Linked DNA regions of Herbiconiux aconitum. Each later gene encodes a partner of the first gene's protein in a complex. Links are inferred from orthologs where the notes say so. Each region holds a gene or a part of one and is shown on either strand. Other genes may lie near its edges.

Evidence for each region.
Region 2: the proteins of dnaG (region 1) and dnaB are in contact, whole or in part, in a crystal structure (PDB 2R6A), measured with the Geobacillus stearothermophilus proteins. The link is inferred for Herbiconiux aconitum from one-to-one orthologs. Residues at the interface, in WP_049624496.1 of Geobacillus stearothermophilus: Lys456, Leu457, Leu458, Pro459, Ala460, Asn463, Ala464, Leu467, Leu535, Leu536, Ile537, Ala538, Gln544, Glu545, Asp548, Tyr549, His552; in WP_033016901.1 of Geobacillus stearothermophilus: Ser13, Glu15, Ala16, Gln18, Glu91, Leu92, Asp94, Ala95, Val96, Pro97, Thr98, Ala99, Ala100, Asn101, Tyr104, Tyr105, Ile108.

The regions. Positions count from the first base shown.
Region 1 is NZ_JANLCM010000002.1:921,129-932,725, forward strand. The notes cover bases 5,681-8,577. They hold dnaG (DNA primase), read right to left. Parts: upstream 8,177-8,577; coding sequence 6,185-8,176; downstream 5,681-6,184. Other genes in these bases: N1027_RS15905 (ATP-binding cassette domain-containing protein), read right to left, coding at 5,681-6,159; N1027_RS15915 (deoxyguanosinetriphosphate triphosphohydrolase), read right to left, coding at 8,181-8,577. Also shown: N1027_RS15865 (glycosyltransferase), read right to left, coding at 1-917; N1027_RS15870 (DMT family transporter), read right to left, coding at 993-1,907; def (peptide deformylase), read left to right, coding at 1,950-2,516; N1027_RS15880 (AzlD domain-containing protein), read right to left, coding at 2,534-2,839; N1027_RS15885 (AzlC family ABC transporter permease), read right to left, coding at 2,836-3,561; N1027_RS15890 (hypothetical protein), read left to right, coding at 3,669-3,989; N1027_RS15900 (D-isomer specific 2-hydroxyacid dehydrogenase family protein), read right to left, coding at 4,211-5,215; more of N1027_RS15905, read right to left, coding at 5,215-5,680; more of N1027_RS15915, read right to left, coding at 8,578-9,503; tRNA dihydrouridine synthase DusB, read right to left, coding at 9,493-10,719; N1027_RS15925 (aminoacyl-tRNA deacylase), read left to right, coding at 10,789-11,289; N1027_RS15930 (hypothetical protein), read right to left, coding at 11,373-11,513; N1027_RS15935 (DsbA family oxidoreductase), read right to left, coding at 11,510-11,597. UniProt on the Escherichia coli protein: RNA polymerase that catalyzes the synthesis of short RNA molecules used as primers for DNA polymerase during DNA replication.
Region 2 is NZ_JANLCM010000001.1:1,006,755-1,018,451, forward strand. The notes cover bases 4,494-7,490. They hold dnaB (replicative DNA helicase), read right to left. Parts: upstream 6,681-7,490; coding sequence 5,307-6,680; downstream 4,494-5,306. Other genes in these bases: N1027_RS04585 (MMPL family transporter), read right to left, coding at 4,494-4,633; N1027_RS04590 (MarR family winged helix-turn-helix transcriptional regulator), read left to right, coding at 4,688-5,200; rplI (50S ribosomal protein L9), read right to left, coding at 7,100-7,490. In the rest of the region: N1027_RS04565 (low molecular weight protein-tyrosine-phosphatase), read left to right, coding at 1-95; purB (adenylosuccinate lyase), read left to right, coding at 159-1,553; N1027_RS04575 (hypothetical protein), read right to left, coding at 1,632-1,883; N1027_RS04580 (HdeD family acid-resistance protein), read right to left, coding at 1,880-2,479; more of N1027_RS04585, read right to left, coding at 2,519-4,493; more of rplI, read right to left, coding at 7,491-7,552; rpsR (30S ribosomal protein S18), read right to left, coding at 7,564-7,827; N1027_RS04610 (single-stranded DNA-binding protein), read right to left, coding at 7,861-8,397; N1027_RS04620 (glycosyltransferase), read left to right, coding at 9,046-10,335; N1027_RS04625 (PIG-L family deacetylase), read left to right, coding at 10,341-11,144; N1027_RS04630 (inositol-3-phosphate synthase), read left to right, coding at 11,239-11,697. UniProt on the Escherichia coli protein: The main replicative DNA helicase, it participates in initiation and elongation during chromosome replication. Travels ahead of the DNA replisome, separating dsDNA into templates for DNA synthesis.

The DNA.
Region 1 (11,597 bases):
GTGGCGCGCGTGTAGGCCCGCCGCAGCTCTTCTTCGGTGACGTATCCGGTGAAGGTCGCGCGGTCGCCGATGCCCAGCTGGTGCGCCATCGCCTGCAGGTTGCGGAGTTGATCTCCACCGCCCACGATCTCGACCTTCGTGTCGAGATCGGCCGGCAGCAGCTGGATGGCCTTCAGCAGCACGTCGATCTGCTTCTCGCCCGCCACGCGACCCACGAAGAGGATGCGGTTCTCGGTGCGCGGGGTGAAGTCGGCGACGTAGTTGTCGACGTTGATGCCGCAGGAGATGGCATAGACGTTGTCGATGCCCGTGGCCTTCTCGAAGAAGTCGGCGGCACGGCGCGTGGGGGCGGTGACCGCATCCGCTCGGCTGAAGGAGCGGCGCGCGGCCGCCCAGGCCAACCCGATCGCCCAGTTCTGCAAGAACTTCGGGATGATCACGGTGAAGGCGAGAAGGTTCTCGGGCATCACGTGGTTGGTGCCCACGATGCGGATGCCGCGCTTCTTGGCCTCGGTGGAGACGCCGCGACCCACGATGATGTGCGACTGGAAGTGCACGACGTCGGGGTTCACCTCGTCGATGATCTTCGCGCTGTTCTGTTTGATGCGCCACGGCAACGCGAAGGTGAGCCAGTCGTGCGGATACCAGCGCCAGCTGTAGAGACGATGGACCGTGATCTTCTGGCCGTCGTAGACCTCGGTGTGCGTGCCCGTGGGCAGCTTCGCCGATGGCGCCACGACGTGCACGTCATGCCCGCGCGAGGCGAGGCCGGAAGCAAGGTGCTCGGCGAAGCGCGCAGACCCGTTCACGTCGGGCGAGAACGTGTCTGCGCCGATGAGTATCCGAAGAGGCCGGCTCGTCGTGCCGGGCGCGTCAGGCGCATCCGTGCGAGTGTGCGGATCTCGGGAGTCTGTCAAACCGTGTCTCTCCTGCTCGGGTTCCGGGGGCGTCGCTCGTGGCTCGGCGTCTCGGGGGCTGTGAAAGAACTTACCCTAGCGCTGGGCCTGAGGGTGGTAGCGCGCCAGGCCGAACACTCCCAGGATCGCGATCAGCCCCGAAGCGAGGAACGCGAACGTCGCCCAGAGTGGCGCCTGCGACGCCTCGCCGAGCACGATGATGCCGATCGCCACCGCCACCAAAGGATCGATCACGGTGAGCCCGGCGATCACGAGGTCAGGGGGCCCGGATGCGTAAGCGTTCTGCACGAAGTAGCCGCCGAGTGCCGCCGCGGCCAGCAGCCCCACCAGCGCGAGCACGGTGAGCCATTCGAATTGCGCCTGGAAGATGCGGCTGATCACCGCTTTCGCGAGGGTCGCCACGAATCCGTAGAGCACGCCCGCCCCGACGATGTAGGCGATGGCCTTGAACCGCTTGCGGAGGAAGGCGAAGGTCACCGCGAACAAGGCCAGCACGACGGCCAACACGATCAGGATGATGATGAGATCGGTGGTGCTGACCGGCTTGTCGACCGCCGTGAACGCCGCGACGAGCACGAAGAGGCCGACGCCACCCACGCAGAGCACGATCGAGATGATCGAGCTGCGGTTCAGCTTCACATGACTGATCCGCGAGTTCAGGATGGCGGTCATGACCAGTGCGACCGCGCCGAGCGGCTGCACCACGATGATCGGCGAGAAGCCGAGGCTGGTGAGCTGGAAGACGATGGCGAGCCCGAGCATCAGGGTGCCGATGACCCAGGAGGGCCGACTGAGCAGCGCCATCAGCTGACGAACGCTCAGGCCTTTGTCGGCGTCGTGCGTTTTCGCCTCGACCTTGGTGACCCCGCGATACTGGAACTGGGCACCCAGGCTCAAGAAGATGGCACCGACCAGAGCGAGCGGGATGCCGATGAATTGCTTCGGGTCGAGCGCGATCTGGTCGCTGAGCTCGAACAGTTCAGGAGGCACTCATCGACAGTACCCCGGAAGGCTCGCCGTTAGGCTTAGCGAATGGCTGTTCTCCCGATTCGAATCTCCGGAGATCCCGTTCTCCACTCCCCCGCCGCCCCGGTCGCCGTGATCGACGACGACGTGCGCCGACTGGTCGAGGACATGTTCGAGACGATGGATGCGGCCCCGGGCGTCGGTCTCGCCGGCCCGCAGGTGGGCGTGCCGCTCCGCCTCTTCGTCTACAGCTGGACCGACGACGACGAGGTGCTGCACCGCGGAGTGGCGATCAACCCCGAGCTCTTCATCACCCCCACTTCGATCGAACCGGCCGACCCCGAAACCTCGTCGGAGGGCTGCCTCTCCTTCCCCGGTCCGCGCTTCCCGCTGGCTCGTGGCGCTGCGGCGATCCTGCGCGCATCCGATCTCGACGGCAACCACTACGAGATCGAGGCCACCGGATGGCTGGCCCGCATCTTCCAGCACGAGTTCGACCACCTCGACGGCGTGCTCTACGTCGATCGGCTCGACCGGGAGTATTCGAAGGCCGTCGCGAAGATCATCCGCAAGCGGGGTTGGGGCGTCGACGGCAACGCCTGGCTCCCCGGGGTCGACGACCTCGACGCGTAGGGCGTGTCGCGGCCGGCCTAGGTGACGGCACGGATGAGGGCCGCGACCCCTGCGGCCACGATCACCACCACCACGAACGGCACGCGCAAGGCGTAGAGGCCCGCCGCCACGAGCACCGCCGGCACTCGCGCATCCACTTGGATGGACTGCCCGGCGCCGAGCGTCTGCACCGCGATGAGCGCGGCCAGCAGCGCGACCGTCATCAAGTTGGCGATGCGGGCGACCGTCGGGTGCTCGAAGGCGCGCGGCGGGATCAGGTAGCCGGCCACCTTGAGCCCCAAGCAGATGACCGACGCGAGAATGACGATGTTCCAGCTGCTCACGCGGCATCCCCTCGGCTACTCGATCGGCGGTCACGGCCCAGCAGATTGAACGCGCCGACCACGATGGCGACGACCGCGGCCACCAGCACGGGCAGGCCGGGCGTGAGGAACGGTGTCAGGAGGGCGGCGACGAAGGCGGCTCCCACCGCCACGGCCTGGGTCTGCCGCTCCTTCAGTCGCGGCCAGAGCAGCCCGAGGAACGCCGCAGCGGCCGCCGCATCCAGACCGTAGGCACTCACGTCGCCCAGCAGGTCGCCGATGAGGGCGCCGACGAGGGTGGTGAGGTTCCAGCCGAGGTAGATCAGGATGCCCGTGGCCCAGAACCCGACCCGCTCGGCGGCGGGCGTGCGCTGGGCGGCGGAGACGGCGACCGACTCATCGATGGTGAGCTGTGCGGCCGCGGCTCGTTTGAGGAATCCGGGGCCGATGACGGGCGACATCCGGATGGCGTAGAAGACGTTTCGCGTGCCGAGCAGCGCCGCACTCGTGACCGCGGCGGGCCCCGCCGCGAGACCACCCGACGCGAGCACGCCGATGAGGGCGAACTGGGAGCCGCCCGTGAACATCACGAGGCTGAGGAAGCAGGTCTGCCAGATGTCGAGACCGGAAAGGGTGGCGAGGGCACCGAAGGAGATGCCGTAGGCGGCGGTGGCGAGGCCGACCGCGAGGGCTGCCCGGATGGCGGCCGTCTCTTCGGGGGTTCGCCGGGATGCGCGGGGCATCATCCGATGATGGCAGAGCCCATTCGAAACTGGGAAAACAACCCCTTTCCACCAGGATGCGGTCGGCGTAGATTCTGACTCGACGCACAGTGGAAAGTAGACGGTCCATGCCGATTGAACACGAGTACAGCCGCGTGATCCACCACGGTGGACGCAGCTTCTTCGCCACGAGCACGATGGCGGACATCTTCATCGCTCACGCCCGCGACACCGCGGAGCGCGGCGACACCGAACTGGTTCCGCTCCTGCACAAGGGCGGCGTGGAACTGCTGCTGGTCGGCCCGCTGACACGGATCGCAATGAGCGAGATCGAGGTGGGCACGGCCCTCGACGAGGTTCCGCCCCCGAAGTCGCCCCGACGCCTTCCCGCGCCCGCTTCGGCGGGTTCGTCTTCGTCGTCTGCGCGCCGCCACCGCGTCGCCGGCTGACGAGTTCCTCACCGGCGATCCCTCGGGTCGCGGGCTTTTTTCGTGTGCCGCAAACGAAGAAAGGCCCCGCGGGTGGAGCCGCGAGGCCTTCGCTCCCCGACTTGGACTCGAACCAAGAACCTGCCGGTTAACAGCCGGCTGCTCTGCCAATTGAGCTATCGAGGAATGTTGCTGAAACAGCGTCAATACATTATCACTGTTTCGGCACCCGCTTTGACCACTCAGTAGCCCGCCTGGGGGTCGACCCGTCCGGCGAAGTCTCCTTCGCCGAGCAGAGCACGCACGTTGTGCCGAACGCGCGCCGCCAACAGCGGCGCCGTCATCTCGGGCGTGTCCGCCGTGTGGGGCGTGATGAGTGCGCGGGGCTCCGACCAGAGCGGATGCCCGTCGGGCAGGGGTTCCGGATCGGTGACGTCGAGCCCCGCACCGGCGATCTGTCCTGAGGCCAGTGCAGCGGCCAACGCGTCGGTGTCGACCAGTCCGCCGCGGGCGATGTTGATGAGATATGCCGTTTGCTTCATATGACCGAACTGGGCTTCGCCGAGGAGCTTCTCGGTTCCCGCGGTCAGGGCGGCGGCCACGACGACCACGTCAGCGGCGGGCAGCACCTCGTCGAGACGGTCGTTCGTCACCGTGCGGCCCGCTCCGGGCACAGCGAGCTCGGAACGGCGCACGATGGTCGACTCCACACCGAAGGGCTCCAGCAGCCGCAGGAGCTCCAGGGCGATGCCGCCGGCGCCGATGACCACCACGTCGAGACCGTAGAGCGACAGTCCCGTCTTCGCACCCCAGGTGGTGGCGCGAACACGCTCGGGCAGGTGGCGCAGCAGAGCCAGCATCAGCGTCAGCGCATGCTCGGCCACCGGCTGGGCGTAGGCGCCCTTGGCGCTGGTCCAGACCAGGCGGGGGCGATCGTGGCTGCGCAGCACCTCGGCGAAGGCGTCGACCCCGGCCCACGGCAGCTGCACCCATTCCACCTGCGGGTTCGCCTCGAGGGCGGCGGCGAAGTCGTCGGCGCCGCGCGAGCTCAACCAGACGATCCCTCGGGTCTCCGGCCCGAGTGGCGCCACGGCGCCGCCCGCCTCCTCGATCGCCTGCACGAAGAGTGGTTCAGCGGTGGGCAGCACCGCGATGGGCCCCGGGTGCGGCCGTTCATCGACCGGCAGGGATTCGGCGGGAACCGCGAGCACCTCGCGGTGGCGACTCGGGGTGGTAGCTCGGTGCATCAGCGATTCTCCTCGCGGCGAGCTTCGGCTCGGGCGCTGTCGGCGTCTTCGTTGGCTTCATATTCGGCTTCGGCCGAGGCGTCATCGTCGTCACCGCCGGCCTCATCCATCTCGTCGCCCTCGTCGCTCTCGTCCTCATCGGCGTAGGTCTCGCGCGCCAGCCCGGCCACGTAAGGGTGCCGCGGGTCGCCGAGCACCTCGTCGATCGGGCCGAGCCCCACCACCACGCCCTCGTGGATGACGGCGATGCGGTCGACCGCCCGGCCCAGCGCATCCAGGTCGTGGCTGACGATCAGTGCGCTCGCTCCGCGCGAGCGCTGCAGGCCGGCGATGACGTCGACGACGGCGCCCCGAACCGAGACGTCGACGCCCGCGGTGGGCTCGTCGGCGATCAGCAGCACCGGATCGAGGATGAGCCCGCGGGCGATCGCCACGCGCTGTCTCTGGCCGCTGGAGAGCTCGTGGGGCTGCTTCAGCATCGTTCCCACGGGCAGGAGCAGAGCATCCACCAGCGTGGCGGCTTTCAGCCCGGCCTCCTGACGGTTGAAGCGCTTGTCGCGGAGGAACAGCGGTTCGGCCACCAACTCGGCGACCGTCATGTTCGAGGTGAGGTTCGACCCGGCATCCTGTGCCACGTAGCCGACGCCGAGCGTCAGCTTGTTGAGATTCGCGCGCTTGAGCCCGCGCATCTGAAAGCCCAGAACGTCGAGACTGCCGCCGATGATACGGGGCGAGTTCTCTTTCGAGCCCCGGATGGCGGCCTGGCCCGACGCCACCTGGGCGAGCGTCGATTTGCCCGACCCGCTCGATCCGACGAGCCCGACGATTTCGCCGGGTTCGATCACCAGGGTGAAGCCCTTCACCGCCGTGAACGCCGAGCTCACGCTGTGTGCCGGGTATTCGATGGTGACGTCGGAGGCGGTGAGTACGTTTCGGTCAGCCATAGGATTCGAGCCTAGGCGTTCGCCGCTACTCCGCCTGCAAGGCGCGGCGGTCGGCCTCGAGTTGCACCAGTTCGCGCTGGATCTCGCGGTAGATTTCGGGATTCTCGACCGCGTCGGTGCGCTGCAACCGCCCTTTGACATCTTCTTTGCGGCGCAGAAGGTGCCGCTGGATGAGGTCGCGGGTGATGCGGCGCAGATAGATCTGCGGCTCGCGATCGGGTCGCTCCGGCAACGGCGCCACGGCGATCTCCTCGACCAGCCGGCGATACTCCTCGGGCACATCGGCCTGGATCACCGTCACCCAGTCCTGGCGTTCGAAGGAGTCGACGTTGCGGCCGATCGCGTCGCGGATCGCCGCGAGCGGCGCATTGCTGAACCCGCAGCCGCTCGCCTGCAACAGCAGGTCTCGACCGACGACGGTCGGAGCCTGCAGCATCGCCATCAGTGCGTCGCGCTCGGTGCGGGCGGCGGTCGTGGCGGGAAGCTGGGTGATGGTGACGCTCGGGCGCACCACCGGGGCCTCTTGGAGGGAGGTGACGGAAGCCACCAGCGGATCGCCGGCCGGGTCGATCGAGCGCGGACGCTCGGCGACCACCACGGCCGCAGCGCCGCGCTCCGGGCCACCCCGGTCGGACGCACCCCGGTCGAGGGCTCCGCGGTCGAGAGTGCCGCGGTCGCTTCCGGATGCGCCGCGCGAGCGGGACCCGCTGCTCTCCACAGCACGCTGCACGTCGTCGAGCTCCATGGCCAGCATCTTGGCGAGCTGGCGGGTGTACGCCGGTCGCAGCGCCGAATCCCGGATGTCGGACACGATCGGTGCCGCATCCCGCAGGGCCGCGACGCGGCCCTCGACGGTCTCGAGGTCGTAGGCCGAGAGCTTCTGCTTGATCACGAACTCGAACATCGGCTTCTTGCCCTTGATCAGCCGTCGCACGGCGTCGTCGCCCTTCGCGAGCCGGAGGTCGCAGGGGTCGAGACCGTCGGGCGCCACCGCCACGTAGGTCTGGGCGGCGAAGCGCTGCTCCTCGCTGAAGGCGCGCAGGGCGGCTTTCTGGCCGGCCGCATCCGGATCGAAGGTGAAAATGACCTCACCGAGACCGGCACTGTCGTCGGAGAGCACCCGACGCATGATCTTGATGTGCTCAACGCCGAAGGAGGTGCCGCAGGTGGCGACCGCGGTGGTGACACCCGCGAGGTGGCACGCCATCACATCGGTGTAGCCCTCCACCACCACGACCTGCCGGCCGCGCGCGATGTCGCGCTTGGCGAGATCGAGCCCGTAGAGCACCTGCGCCTTGTGATAGACGAGCGTCTCAGGGGTGTTGAGATATTTCGGGCCCTTGTCGTCGTCGAAGAGCCGACGAGCGCCGAAACCGACGGTCTGCCCCGTCTGATCGCGGATCGGCCAGATCAACCGGCCCCGGAAGCGGTCGTAGCTTCCCCGGTCGCCCGAACTGAGGAGACCGGCTTCGCTGAGCTCCTTCTCGGTGAAGCCCCGGCTCTTGAGGTGCTTGCCCAGGTTGTCCCACCCCTGCGGTGCGTAGCCGACACCGAAGTGCGCGGCGACAGAGGCATCGAAGCCGCGTTCGCCGAGGAAGGCCCGCGCGGTGTCGGCCCCCGGCATCGTGAGCTGCTCGGCGAAGTACTCGCGCGCCGCCTCGTTGGCGGCGAGCAGGCGAGCCCGATTGCCTTGATCGACCGCGGCGCCGCCGTCTTCGTAGTGCAGCTGGAAGCCGATCTTCGCCGCGAGGCGCTCGACCGCTTCAGCGAAGGTCACGTGATCCATCTGCTGCAGGAACTTGTAGACGTCGCCGCCCTCCCCACAGCCGAAGCAGTGGTAGAAGCCGACCCCCGGCCGCACGTGGAAGCTCGGGGAGCGCTCGTCGTGGAACGGGCAGAGCCCTTTCATCGACCCGGAGCCTGCGCTCTTCAGCGTGACGTAGTCGCCCACCACATCGGCGATGTTGACCCGGGAACGGACTTCGTCGATGTCGCTTCGACGTATCAGCCCTGCCATGTCTCTAGGATACGTTCCGGCTACCGACACGCAGCCCGGTGGAGTGGGGTTCGACCAACCGGGTGTGCCAGGCGTCGGCCGTCTGATCGGTGAGGCTCGCCACCTGGTCGACCACGATGCGCTTGCGTTCGGCGTCGCCGGCGGCCAGGCGCCAGTCTTCTGCGAACGCCGTGTCGAGCGCCCGGCCGTCGGACTCCCAGAGGGCGTCGGCCAACTCGAGCAGCTGCGTTCGCTGGGTCTGGTAGATCGGCTGCCGGGCGTCGTTGCTCATCACGAACACCGACACGATGCCCTTGAGCGTCGCGATCTCGGCCTCGACCCAGGGCGGCACCACGACATCGGCCCCATAGCGCGTGATGCTGGTGGCCGGGAAGGACTCCCGGGTGGCGCGGGTGGCTGCGCCGGCGAATCGGCCGATCAACTGGCTGGTGAGGTTCTTCAGGCGAGCGTGCGCCTGGCGCGAGTCATCCCACTCCGACAGCCAGACCTGCAGCGAGTCGAGCCGTTCGAAGGCCTCCGTCAGATCGTCGAGGCTGAACGCCCCGCCGGCCCGCGAGTGGATGCTGCGGATGAGCGCCGCGTGATCGGCACGCGCACCGAGCACCGAGACGTCGATGTAGCCGTTCAGCACCGCGTCTTCGAAGTCGTGCACCGAATAGGCGATGTCGTCGGACAGGTCCATCACCTGGGCCTCGACGCAGAGCTTTCGATCGGGCGCACCGTGCCGGAGCCACTCGAAGACCGGCGCGTCGTCGTCGTACACCCCGTATTTCAGCCGACCGCTCGCATCCGGAACCGGGGCGGACACCGTCCACGGATACTTGCAACTCGCATCGAGGCTCGCCCGCGTGAGGTTGAGGCCCACACTGCGGCCCTCGCCGTCGAACACCTTCGGTTCGAGCCGGGTCAGGATGCGCAGACTCTGCGCGTTGCCCTCGAACCCGCCGATGTCGCGGGCCCAGTCGTTGAGGGCCCGCTCGCCGTTGTGCCCGAACGGCGGATGCCCGAGGTCGTGCGCGAGGCACGCGCTGTCGACCACATCGGGATCGAGATCGAGGCTGTTGGCGAGCTCGCGGCCGACCTGGGCCACCTCGAGCGAGTGCGTGAGGCGGTTGCGGGCGAAGTCGGCCACCACGGCCGGGCTCAGCACCTGCGTCTTGGCCGCGAGTCGCCGCAGCGACGAGGAGTGCAAGAGGCGCGCCCGGTCGCGCGCGAAGTCGCTGCGACGGGTGTAGTGCTCCTCGGGGAGGAATCTCTCGGCGTCGGCTTCGGAGTAGCCCTTCGTGGGCGTCGCGGTCGACAGGTTGTGCAGGGGCTCAGCCACCACTGTGACTCAGTTCTGCCTCGGCGAGGTCGACCCGCCCGGCGCTCTCGAGCGAACGGGACTTCAGCCATCCGTCGGGCAGCGCCGGGTTCTTCGGGCTGCCGGCCCGGCCGCGCGGGCCCTCGGCGTCGGCGCCCGGGTAGGGCTCCGACCAGTCGAGGGTGGCGAGGATCTCATCCATCTGGGCCAGGCTCGTGACGGTGCTGAGCGCGGCCCGCACCTCGTGGCCGGCCGGGTAGCCCTTCAGATACCACGCGACGTGCTTGCGGATGTCGCGGCAGGCGCGATTCTCGTCTCCGAAGAACTCCACCAGCAGCTCGGTGTGCCGGCGGAGCGTGCGCGCCACGTCGCCGAGCGACGGGGCGGCCCGCAGCGCTGCCGCCTCGTCGGCCGTGAGCTCACCGGCGCGCACCCGGAACGCCGCCGCGAGGTCGCCGAACAGCCACGGGCGGCCGAGGCAACCGCGCCCCACGACGACCCCGTCGCATCCGGTCTCGTCGACCATGCGCAGCGCGTCTTCGCCCGACCAGATGTCGCCGTTGCCGAGCACCGGAATGCTCGTGATGGTCTCTTTCAGCCGCGCGATGGCCGACCAGTCGGCCTGACCGCTGTAGAAATCGGCCGCCGTGCGCGCGTGCAGCGCGATGGCCTTCACACCGGCACCCTCGGCGGCGCGGGCCGCTTCGAGGTAGGTGAGGTGGTCGGTGTCGATGCCCTTGCGCATCTTGACGGTGACCGGGATGTCTCCGGCCGCGTCGACCACCGACTCGACGATCTCGCGGAAGAGATCGAGCTTCCAGGGCAGTGCTGCACCCCCACCCTTGCGCGTGACCTTGGGCACCGGGCAGCCGAAGTTCATGTCGATGTGATCGGTGCGGTCTTCGTCGACCAGGATGCGCGCCGCCTCGGCCATCGTGGCCGGATCGACCCCGTAGAGCTGGATGGAACGAGGCGTCTCGGACGGGTGGTGGGTGATGAGCCGCATCGTCTCGGGCGTGCGCTCGACGAGGGCCCGGCTCGTGATCATCTCGCTCACGTAGAGGCCGGCGCCGAACTCGCGGCAGAGCCGTCGGAACGCAGTGTTCGTGATGCCCGCCATGGGCGCCAGAACGACGGGCACGTCGAGCCGGATGGGCCCGATGGCGAGCTTGTCGTCGACGGAGGTCAGCGCGTCGCCGACGGCCTTCGGTGCGGGGGCGGTGAGTGTTGGAGTGGACATCGTGGTCAATTCTCCCAGACTGGCGCCGGGGGTGTGTCGGGATCGGGAATCCTGTGGAGAGTCGGGCTGTTGAACACGATTGTGAGTGACAAGAACGGTATCGACAGAGTGCTCCATGACGCCGAGGCCCGGGGCATCCCGGTGGAGGTCGTCGAGCGGCCCGCCGCCGACTCGCTGGAGGCGGCTGCCGCGCTGCTCGGGCTCGCACCCGGCGACGTGATGAAGAGCCTCGTGGTGAAGCGTCACGACGGCGGCTTCCTGTTCGCCCTCATCCCGGGCGACCGTCAGATCAGCTGGCCGAAGCTCCGCACCCTGGTCGGGGTGAACAGGCTCTCGATGCCGCATCAGGATGTCGCGCACGAGGCCACGGGCTACGAACGCGGCACGATCACCCCGCTCGGCTCGACCACGGCCTGGCCCGTCTATCTCGACGCCTCGTTCGTGGGCAAGCGCGTCGCGATGGGCGCCGGCGCCCATGGGCACAGCGCTTTCGTCGACGCCGACACCCTGGCAACGGGGCTGGATGCGGTGGTCGCCGACATCTCCGACCCGATCCCCGCGCGCGACTGACATCGAGTGGGCACGAATCGTCGCCCAAGCCCAGGGGAACCGACGAATTGTGCCCACTCGATGATGCCGAGGGCGCCTGAGCGTCAGATCGCGCAGGCGTCGCCCTCGCAGGCGGCACCCGGGTCGCCCACGAGGGTGAGGGTCAGCGGTGCGCGAGGCAGGATCTGTACGGGCTGAGGGGGCGTCGCGGCGGGAGCAGCCTCGCCTGCGGCATCGGCGGTCACGCGCCGACCTCCGTCTTCTCGTCGGTCACCTGGCGCAGCACCTGCGCGAAGGTCGCCGGGTCTTGCGCGCCCGAGACGCCGTAC
Region 2 (11,697 bases), on another replicon or contig:
TGTTCGACTCGGTGCTCACCATGATCGAGCACTCCTGCCGCGCCCTGCTCCGGCAGCTCGAACCGGCCTTCCGCCGGTCACGGCTCGCCCTCTGACGCTCCGACCTCCTCCGCGGCATCCGGCCGCCCGACCGACCATCCCGTCACTCGAAAGACACCATGCCTCCATTGCCTCCCCAGCCCATCAGCCCGCTCGACGGACGCTACCGCCCCGCGGTCTCCGAACTCGGCGAGTTCCTCTCCGAGGCCGGTCTCAACCGGGCGCGGGTGCACGTCGAGATCGATTGGCTGCTCTACCTCACCGACCACTCGATGTTCGGCTCCACCCCGCTCGATCCTGAACTCTCGCGCCGGCTGCGGTCGGTCATCCAGGACTTCGGTCAGGCCGACATCGACCAGATCGCCGAGCTCGAGGCCACCACCCGGCACGACGTCAAGGCCGTCGAGTACTACGTGCGCCGTAAACTCGCCGATCTCGGGCTCACCGAGATCGCGGAGCTCACCCACTTCGGCGCCACGAGCGAAGACATCAACAACCTCTCCTACGCGCTCACCATCCGGGAGGCCGTGACGGAGGTCTGGCTGCCGGCCTTCGACGCCGTGATCGCCGAGCTGCGGGCCCTCGCCGTCGCGCACCGAGACGACGCGATGCTCGCCCACACCCACGGCCAGCCGGCCACCCCCACCACGATGGGCAAGGAGTTCGCGGTCACCGTGCACCGCCTGTCACGGGTGCGCGCGCAGATCGAGGCCACCGAGTACCTCGGCAAGTTCTCGGGCGCCACCGGAACCTTCGCGGCCGACCTCGTGGCCGATCCGACCGCCGACTGGCAGGCCATCTCGCGCGGCTTCGTGACCTCGCTCGGGCTGGTCTGGAACCCGCTCACCACGCAGATCGAGTCGCACGACTGGCAGGCGGAGCTCTACAACCGCATCAGCCACGCGAACCGCATCCTGCACAACCTCTGCACCGATGTCTGGACCTACATCTCGATGGGGTACTTCACGCAGATCCCCGTCGCGGGCGCGACCGGGTCGTCGACGATGCCGCACAAGATCAACCCGATCCGTTTCGAGAACGCCGAGGCCAACCTCGAGATCTCCTCGGCCCTGCTCGACTCACTGGCCGCGACGCTCGTCACCTCTCGGCTGCAGCGCGACCTCACCGACTCCACGACCCAGCGCAACATCGGCGTGGCGCTCGGTCACTCGCTGCTGGCCCTCGACAACATCCGCGGCGGGCTCGGGCAGATCTCGCTGAACACCGACGCCCTTGCGGCCGATCTCGACACCAACTGGGAGGTGCTCGGCGAAGCGATCCAGACCGTCGTGCGCGCCGAAGTGACCGCCGGGCGCTCCTCGATCGCCGACCCGTACGCGCTCCTGAAGGAGCTGACGCGCGGTCACCGCATCGGGCAGGCCGAGCTCGTGGAGTTCGTGCAGGGTCTCGACATCGGCGACGAGGCGAAGGCGCGCCTGGTGGCGCTCACGCCCGCCAGCTACACCGGCCTGGCGTCGCAGCTCGTCGACCACATCCTGCCCCCCGCCGAATAGCGCGAAACGACGGAGTTCGGCGCCGATTCGCCGAAACGACGGAGCCTCAGGCCGCATCGCGCCTGAGGCTCCGTCGTTTCAGTGCGCTGAGGGCTTCGGCTGTTCGTCGTCGTCGATCTCGTGCTGCTCGGCGTCGTTCGGCTTGATCGACAGCGAGAACATCGCCAGGATCACGAGCGACACGATGAAGGCCACTCCGAAGAAGATGGCCGAGAGGATGAGTTCGCGCGTCGACAGCAGCACCACCAGTCCGACGAACAGCGACATGACGGCGGACAGGACGAGCAGTTCGACCGGCTTCAGCCGATCGCGCCTCGAGGGTTCGTTCACGATCTCTTTCCCGTTGTGGGGTGTTGCCGCCCGCTTCGGGTAGCGGGGGACGGTTGGGTTCCCCAGCGCAGGGAGAGCCCTGCGATCACGAGGAACAGCCCGACGATGGCGGCATAGGCACCGAACATCCCCACGGCGAACACCGGGTCGGTCGGGAAGAAGATGAGCACGAGGGCGAACACCACCGTGAGCGCCCCGACGATGGCCCAGTCGCGGCTGGCCGGATTCTTGGTCTGCCGAAGGCCCGAGTAGAGCTCGAGGAAGCCGCAGATCGCCGAGTTCATCGTGGCGCAGAACAAGAAGAAGCCGAGGCCGCCGGCATTGAAGCCGAGTGCGAGCGCGCCGAACAGCACGTTGGAGACGCCCTGGATGACAAAGATCACCCGGGTCGACTTCTCGGGCACCGTGCGCCAGGACAGCGTGCCCACGATGATGCCCGAGACGATGGCGAAGACGCCGTAGGCGAGGAGTCCCGCCTGGGCGGAGTGATTCGGCGAGAAGGTGATGACGAGGGCGGTGACGATGAACGGCACAGCGCGGGCCACGGGCACACCCCAGTAGGGCGACCGCACGGTCGTGCGGGGTGAGTCGGTCACTCCGGGGGCCTCGATTCAGGTCGTGCTCGTGCCCTTAGTTTATTGCGCTCTGGCTGAGTGCCTCGCGAGTGCCGGCTTCGACGGCCACCAGAAGCGGTCTCCGGTGAGGAAGACGAGCGAGGGCACCAGCACCGTACGCACCACGAGGGTGTCGAGCAGCACCCCGATGCAGACGATCACACCGATCTGGGTCAGCGCCACCACGGGCAGCACGCCGAGCACGGCGAAGACGGCGGCGAGCAGGATGCCTGCGCTCGTGATCACCCCGCCGGTGGAACTCAGGGCCCTGACCATGCCCTCCCTGGTGCCGTGCCCGACGGTCTCCTCGCGGGCGCGGGTCGTGAGGAAGATGTTGTAGTCCACGCCGAGCGCCACCAGGAAGAGGAAGGCGAAGAGGATGACGTTGGAGTCGAAGGCCGGGAAGCCGAGCACGTTCTGGAAGAGCACGTTCGAGGCGCCGAGGCTGGCGAAGAAGGTGGCGAGCACGCTGGCGATGAGCAGTACCGGCGCCACCAGGGAGCGCAGCAGCAGCGCCAGGATGATGAACACGATGGCGAGGATCAACGGGATGATCAGTGCCTGATCGGCCGCCGCTGCGGTGTTCGTGTCGAGGGCGGTGGCGTCGCTGCCGCCGACCAGGGTCTGGCTCACGTCTCCGTCGGCGTTCGCATAGGCATCCCGCAGCCCCTCGATCGTCGCGAAGGCAGCCTCGCTCTCGGGCTCGCTCGCGAGCGAGACGTCGAGGCGGGTGAGGCCGCCCGAACTCTCGCCGGGGCGCACGGATTCGACGCCGTCGACCCCTTCGGCGAGGGTGGTGGCTTGTTCGGCCGCGTCGTCGGGGGTGAGCACGATGGTCTGGCCGGTGAGGCCGGCCGAGAACGAGCCGTCGATCACCTCCTGCGCGGTGACCGACTCCGGGTCGCCGAGCAGCTGATCGGTCTGCGACAGACCCACGCGGTAGCCGGAGAGCCCGAGGGCCAGCACGCCGATGCCGAGGGTGGCGACGATCGCCACGACCGCCGGGCGGCGCGCGACTCCCCGGCCGAGGCGCATCCAGACACCCTGTTTGGCGGCGGCGTGCTGGTGGGCTTGGCCGCTCGAAGCGTCGCCGTCCGGTCGTGGAGCCCGCGGCACGAAGGGCCAGAAGAGCCCGCGCCCGCAGACCACCAGCGCCGCGGGCAGCACCAGCAGAGCGAACAGGATGGCGATGACCACACCGATGGCGCAGGCGAAACCGAGCGCGCGGTTGCCGGAGAGCTGTGCGAGGAGCAGGGTGAGGAGGCTCAGCGCGACGGTGCCGCCGCTCGCGGCGATGGCCGGCCCGGCACTCGTGACCGCCGTGAGCATGGCGCGATGCCGGTTCTCTTCACGCGTCAGTTCCTCGCGATAGCGCGCCACGAGCAGCAGGGCGTAGTTGGTGCCCGCGCCGAAGACCAGCACGGAGAGGATGCCGCCGATCGAGGCGTCGATGGTGATGCCGAGCGGTTCGGCGAGGGCTGTGACGACGACGCGGGCGAGACCGTCGGCGATGCCGACCACGGCGAGCGGAACGATCCACAGCACGGGGCTGCGGTACGTGATGATGAGCAGCACGGCGACCACGATGACGGTGACGAGGAGCAGTCGGAAGTCGGCCCCCGCGAAGGCGTTGGAGATGTCGGCCTGGAAGCCCACAGGCCCGGTGAGCAGGGCTTCGAGACCCTCCGGCAGGTCATTGTTCGCGGTCGCACGGAGGTCCGTCGCTGTGGCGGCCAAGTCGTCTTCGGCCTCGGTGGCGTCGAGGGGCACGGCGACCAGCGCCGCCGTACCGTCGTCGCTGAACTGCGGCACCACGGCCTGCGGGGCGATGGACTGCTCGGCGAGGGTGGCGGCGTTGGCCGTGATGGCGGCCCTGTCGGCATCGGTGAGCGCGGCGCCGTCACGGCTCCAGACGAGCACGCCGGCGGTGGTGTCGGCGCTCGGGAAATCGTCGAGCAGAGCGGTGACCTGGGCGGCTTCGCTGGAGTCCGGCAGACCGCTCGGCGGGAAGCTGTCGGCAGAGCTCGTGGGCAGCAGCGCGAAGAGCGCTGCGATGGCGACGACCGAGAGCCCGAGGGTGATCCAAGCGGTGCCGCGAGCGGTCAGTCCGCTCACGAATCGGGCGATCGCGCGCATCCTGTCGTCTCCGTTTCATTTTTGCTAAGCAACTTAGCTACCTAGAGTATTAGCATGTCAGTCATGACGGATGCGCGCAACCTCACCGAGGTCTGGACGCGCGAAGAGCTGCCCGCGACCGGCCTTCCGGAGACCAACGAGATCAGCAACTCGTTGCGCGAGATCAACTCCGTCTCCCGCGCGTTCGAGCGCCGGCTCGGAGCGGTGCTCGCCGTGAATCCGACCGATCTGGCGGCGATGGAACGACTCATCCAAGAGGGCCCACTCACGCCGAGCGACCTCGCGGCCCGCCTCGGTGTCACGACGGCGGCGTCGACGCTGGTGGTCGACCGGCTGGTGGCGCTCGGTCACGTGGAACGGCACCGGCACGAGCACGACCGGCGCAAGATCGTGGTGGTGCCGACCCGTTCCTCCGTGAACCGGGCGATCGACGAGCTGATGCCGGTGATCGTGGGGGTCGCCCGCTTGGTCGACGAGCTGCCGCCCGAGGAGCGTGACGTGATCGCCTCGTTCCTCGACCGGGTCATCGACGTCTACCGCACCGCGGTCGACGCCCCTCTCGAGTGACCTGACTCCGAAACGACGGACCCGCGCACGAGTTTCGGGCTGAGCATCCGTCGTTTCCGATCTTCCGCGGTTTTCTCCGTCGTTGCGGCGGCGGAGGTTGCGCCGGCTAGGCCGGGGGCATGTCCGCGAAGCGGGAGAAGTGACCATGGAAGCCCACCGTGATGGTGGCGGTGGGGCCGTTGCGGTGCTTGGCCACGATGAAGTCGGCCTCGCCGGCGCGCGGGTTGTCTTTCTCGTAGGCGCCCTCGCGGTGCAGCAGGATGACCATGTCGGCATCCTGCTCGAGCGAACCCGACTCGCGGAGGTCGCTGATGGCGGGCTTCTTGTCGGAGCGCTGCTCCGGCCCACGGTTCAGCTGCGAGAGGGCGATGACCGGCACCTGCAGCTCCTTCGCCATGAGCTTCAGGGCACGGGAGAACTCCGAGACCTCCTGCTGCCGGCTCTCGACCTTCTTGCCGCTCGTCATGAGCTGCAGGTAGTCGATGACCACGAGCTTGAGGCCCACCTTCTGCTTCAACCGCCGGCACTTGGCACGGATTTCGACGAGCGTCATGTTCGGGCTGTCGTCGATGTAGAAGGGGGCGTCGTTGATGCGCCCACGGGTCGAGGCCAACGTGGTCCAGTCGCGGCCCTCGATACGGCCCTTGCGCATGCTCTGCAGGGGAACGGATGCCTCGGCCGAGAGCAGACGCATCGCGATCTCCGAGCGCCCCATCTCGAGTGAGAAGAAGATCGACGGCATGTCGTTCTTGATCGACGCCGCGCGGCAGAAGTCGAGTGCGAGGGTGGACTTTCCGAGTGCCGGTCGCGCCGCCACGATGATCATCTGGCCGGGGTGGAAACCGTTGGTCAGGTTGTCGAGATCGGCGAAGCCGGTGGGCACACCGGTCATCTGCCCGTCTTTGCCGGCCGCGGCCTCGATCTCGTCGATCGCGGCTGTCACCGCCACGGTGAGCGGCACGTAGTCTTCGACCTCGACTCCACCGTTCACCGCATAGATCTCGGCCTGCGCGTTGTTGACGAGGTCGGTGACTTCGCCCTCGCTGGCATAACCCATCTGCACGATGCGGGTGCCGGCCTCCACCAGGCGGCGCAGCACCGCCTTCTCCGCCACGATCGACGCGTAGTAGCCGGCGTTCGCGGCTGTGGGCACGAGGCTCGTGAGCGTGTGCAGGTATTCGGCGCCACCGGCGCGGTTCAGCTCACCGGTCTTCGTCAGCTCATCGGTCACCGCGATGACATCGGTGGGCTCGCCGTGCGAGTAGAGGTTGAGGATGGCCTCGAAGATCACCTCGTGCTTCGGAACGTAGAAATCGACCGAGCGCATGACCTCGACCACATCGGCCACAGCGTCTTTGCTGAGCAGCATGCCACCGAGCGCACTCTGCTCGGCGAGCAGGTCGTGCGGAGGCGTGCGGTCGCCCTGACGGGTCTCCCCCGGCCGCTGTTCCCCCGCGAGTCCGAGATGGGCGATCGACACGTATTACTCCTGATCTGCCGTGACATGACGGCGCACCTGATGCACGCCTCATTCATAACTCCGACCACTGACATCGGAGGTTCCCCCTAGGCGCTGCCCAAGACTAAGAAGAGGGCATCTACCCACACAAACAGCCTTGTGGATAAGCCTGTGGAAGATGTGCGCGAAACGCCGGAACTGGTGTGTGTAATCTGTGGACTAGCCTGTGGACAAGTTCGCCCACGTGACCCCGAATAAGATTCTGACCAGGGGTTTAATATTCCCACAGTCTGTGAGTGGAGACATCCTTCGACCAGTGCTTGAAGCTTCGAAAACTCGTTGCTCCCTGTGTACAGGGCTGGGGACAGCGTTCGAGAAATCGGGCGCGAAAAAGGGGCGTCAAGAGTCGTGAAAACCCTTGACACCCCTTCTCGGAGTGACTACTTTGCTGCGACCACCTGAAGGGTGATCGTGGCGGAGAGGTCGTCGCGCAGGCGCACGGTGGCCTCGTGGGTTCCCGTGGCCTTGATGGCGTTCGGGATCTCGATCTTGCGCTTGTCGAGCGAGCCGATGCCGGCCGCCGACACCGCGTCAGCGATGTCGGAGGTCTTCACCGAACCGAAGAGGCGACCGCCCTGGCCCGCCTTGACGGTGAGCTTGACGGTGGCGTTCTCGAGCGTCTGCTTGAGGTGCTGGGCCTCTTCGATCGTGGCGAGCTCACGGGCGGCGCGTGCCGCCTTGATCGACTCGATCTGCTTCTCGCCACCGCGGCTCCACGCCACGGCGAAGCCCTGCGGGATGAGGTAGTTGCGAGCGAAGCCGTTCTTGACGTCGACGACGTCGCCGGCGGAGCCCAGTCCGGTCACCTCGTGGGTGAGAATGAGTTTCGACATGATGCTGCTCCTTAACGGCCCGAGCCGGCGTAGGGCAGAAGTGCCATTTCGCGGGCGTTCTTGACGGCACGGGCGATGAGGCGCTGCTCCTGGACGGAGACTCCCGTGATACGACGAGCGCGGATCTTTCCACGCTCCGAGATGAACTTGCGAAGGGTCGCAACGTCCTTGTAATCGATGACTCCGACGCGAATGGACTTCGCGGGAGCGGCGTTCTTCGCGCCCTTGGCGCCGCGGAGCGGCTTGCGGCGGTCGCCGCTTGACTTTCCAGCCATTGTTTTACTGTCCTGTTCTGAAAGAAGAGAAGTTTAGAAGGGGGTGTCGTCGGCGTAGCTGCCGGGAGTGTTCCAGACGTCGCCGCCCGCGCCCGACGACGCCGGAGCGGATGCCGCCCAGGGCTCGTCGACGGCAGGCTGGCCACCACGGTTTCCGCCGCCGCCTGCACCACCGAACGACCCGCCGCCGGCACCGGCGCCACCACTGGTGGCTCGGGTGACCTGCGCGGTCGCGTAGCGGAGCGAGGGACCGATCTCATCGACCTCGAGCTCGATCGAGGTGCGCTTTTCGCCCTCTTTCGTCTCGTAGGAACGCTGGCGCAGACGACCGGTCGCAACGACGCGGCTGCCCTTGGTCAGCGATCCGGCGACGTGCTCGGCGAATTCACGCCAGACACTCGCACGGAGGAACAAGGCCTCGCCGTCTTTCCAGTCGTTCGACGCGCGATCGAACGTGCGGGGGGTCGACGCGATCGTGAAGTTCGCGACGGCCAGCCCGTTCTGCGTGTAGCGCAGCTCGGGATCGGCGGTGAGGTTGCCCACCACGGTGATTACGGTTTCACCGGCCATGACGGACTACTCGCTGGCCTCGGCCGGAGCGGCAGCAGCCGCGGCGGGCTTGGCGGGAGCGGAGGAAGCAGCCTTGACGGCAGCAGCCGGAGCAGCGGCAGCCGACGGAGCCGACGCGGAAGCAGCGGCCGGTGCAGCGGCCTTGGGGTTGGCAGCCTTGCGGGCGGCCTTCTCCTCGGCGAGCTTCGTGGCGGCGGCGACCTGCGCGATGGCCTCTTCGGCACGCAGCACCTTGGTGCGCATGACGGCTTCCGACAGCTTCAGCTGACGGTCGAGTTCCTTCGTGGCGTCGGCGTTCGCGGTGAGCTTCACCACGGCGTAGATGCCTTCGGTCTTCTTGTTGATCTCGTAGGCCAGGCGACGACGACCCCAGATGTCGATGTTGTCGACAGTGCCGCCATCGTTGCGGATGACGTTGAGGAACTTGTCGAGGCTGGGAGCCACGGTGCGCTCATCGATCTCAGGATCGAGGATCACCATGAGTTCGTACTGATGCGTCACAAACCCACCTCCTTCGGACTTGAACGGTCACAGACGGTCTGTGACAGGAGGGTTCTGCATCGGTCCTGCACCCGCGTGGAGAATTCCACTGGGCACAAGACAACCTGGGTAGCCTATCAGACCGGGTAGATGTGTGAAGGTGTGAACGTGAGTCGTCGTATCGCACTGGTCTCCCTGCACACCTCGCCGCTGGCGACGGCGGGCAGCGGCGACGCGGGCGGGATGAACGTCTATCTGGTCGGACTCGCCGGCGCACTCCGCGCACGCGGCTACGACGTGGAGCTGCTGACGCGCGACGCAGGCGACGGGCGAGCGGATGCGCACACCGACGACGGCGTGCCGGTGCGGTTCCTGCGGGCCGGGCCCCGCGCATCCGTGCCGAAGTCGGAGCTGTCAGCACTGACCGGTGAGTTCGGCCGCGCGATGGCCGAACTGCCGCCGTTCGATCTCGTGCATTCGCATTACTGGTTGTCCGGCGCCGCGGCACTTCCGGTGGCTCGCGCTCAGCGTGCGCCCCACGTGCTCAGCCTGCACACGGTCGCGGCCCTGAAGAACGAGCAGCTCGCACCCGGAGACGTGCCGGAGCCTGCCGTGCGGCTGCGGGCCGAGGCGGCACTCGTGCACGACTCCGACCTCACGATCGCGGCGACGCAGGCCGAGCGTGCCGCCATCCTCCGGGCGACGGCTGCGGCCCCGGGCCGGGTCGCGGTGGTCGCCCCCGGCGTCGACACCCACCTGTTCCACCCCGCCGCGCCCCCGTACCGCCTCACGCGCAGCCGAAACGACGGAGATTCGGCTCGTCTGACGACTCCGACGGAGTCTCAACCCGCTCTCGGCGCCGATCTCCGTCGATTCGCGCGGCCGACGGTGCTCGTGCTGGCGCGCATCCAGCCACTCAAGGGCGTCGACCTCGCCATCCGGGCCATCGGCGCCATCCCGCACGGGCGGCGCCCGCGGCTCATCGTGGCAGGCGGCACGAGCCCGGGCCACGAGGCGTACACGTCGGGGTTGCACGGACTCGTGACCGCGTTGGCCCTGCACGACGACGTTTCGTTCCTGCCCGCCCAGTCGCGCGAGGCCGCCGCGGGCCTCCTACGCGAGGCGACTCTTCTCCTCATCCCCTCGCACTCCGAGACCTATGGCCTCGTGGCGCTCGAGGCCGCCGCCAGCGGCACCCCGGTCATCGCCGCGGCCACCGGAGGGCTGGTCGAGTCGGTGCACGACGGCGTGAGCGGGCTCCTCATCGACCACAGGTCTCCGGATGTCTGGGGCCGGGTGATCGACGAGCTGCTGCACGACCCCACCCGGCTCGCCGCGCTCCGCGCGGGCGCGCTCCGGCACGGCAGAACCCACAGCTGGCCGCACACCGCCGAGCACCTCGCGGCCTTCTATGACGACCTGCTCGAACGCCGCGCGCATGCCGAGGAGTCAGAATGACCTCTATGACCGATCCGCTTGTCGCCTTCGGCGACAGCCCCTTCTTTTTGCACGCCCATCCCGACGACGAGTCCATTTCGACGGGAGGCACGATCGCGGCGCTGCTGCGGAACGACGTCCCGGTGACGATCCTCACGGGCACCCGCGGCGAACGGGGCGAAGTCGTGCCGGGGGAACTCGAGAGCCTCGAGGGCACCGAACTGCTTGGCCCGCATCGGGTGGGCGAGCTGGCGGATGCGCTCGGTGCGCTCGGCGAGCCCGCCCATGCCTTCCTCGGTGCCGCGCCTGCGCGTGCTTCCGGCCGGCCCGAGCGGGTGTATTCCGATTCCGGCATGCGCTGGGGTGCCGACGGATTCGCGGAGGCTGCCGGGGATGCGAGCCCCGCCTCGCTGAGTCTCGCCCCGCTCGACGTCGTCGTCGACGACGTGCTCGCGGCCGCATTCGAGACCCGGCCGTCGGCCATGGTCAGCTACGACGCGCAGGGCGGCTACGGGCATCCCGACCACGTGCGGATGCACGACGCCGGGGTCGAAGTCGCGCGCCGCCTGGGCATTCCGTACTTCGCCATCGTGGAGCCCCGCGCTCCAGGCTCGGGGCTGGAGGCTGGGATGAATGACGCCGCAGCCGACGCCCGCACCGACGGGGCCCTGCTGGAAGTCGACCTCACGCAAACCGGCACCCTCGCGCAGAAGACCCGCGCGATGGCCGCCCATCGCACTCAGCTCAGCATCGACGGCGACACCTTCGTGCTGAGCGGAGTACAGCGGCATCCGATCGGCACGGTCGAGTGGTTCCTCCGCGTGTTCTGAGAGCCACGGTCGGCTCACCCAGCACCGATGGATAGAATCGTTGAGTTTTGACAACAACCGAATCGACAACAACAGAACAAAAGGGCTGCACCGAATGAGCATCAAGGTCGCGATCGCCGGCGTCGGAAACTGCGCGAACTCACTCATCCAGGGCGTGACGTATTACGCCGATGCGGATGAGAACGAGAGCATCCCGGGGCTCATGCACACCCGTTTCGGGCCGTTCCACGTGGGCGACCTCGAGTTTGTGGCGGCGTTCGACGTCGACGCCGCCAAGGTGGGCGTCGACCTCGCCGAGGCCATCTGGGCGAGCGAGAACAACACGCTGAAGTTCGCGGATGTCGCGCCGACCGGCGTCACCGTGCAGCGCGGCCCGACCCTCGACGGGCTCGGCGAGTACTACGTCGAGATGATCGAGGAGTCCGACGTCGAGCCCGTGGATGTCGCCGCGGCACTCCGCGAGTCCGGTGCCGAGGTGCTCGTCTGCTACCTACCGGTGGGCTCCGACGATGCCGCCAAGCACTACGCCCAGGCGGCGTTGGATGCGGGCGTC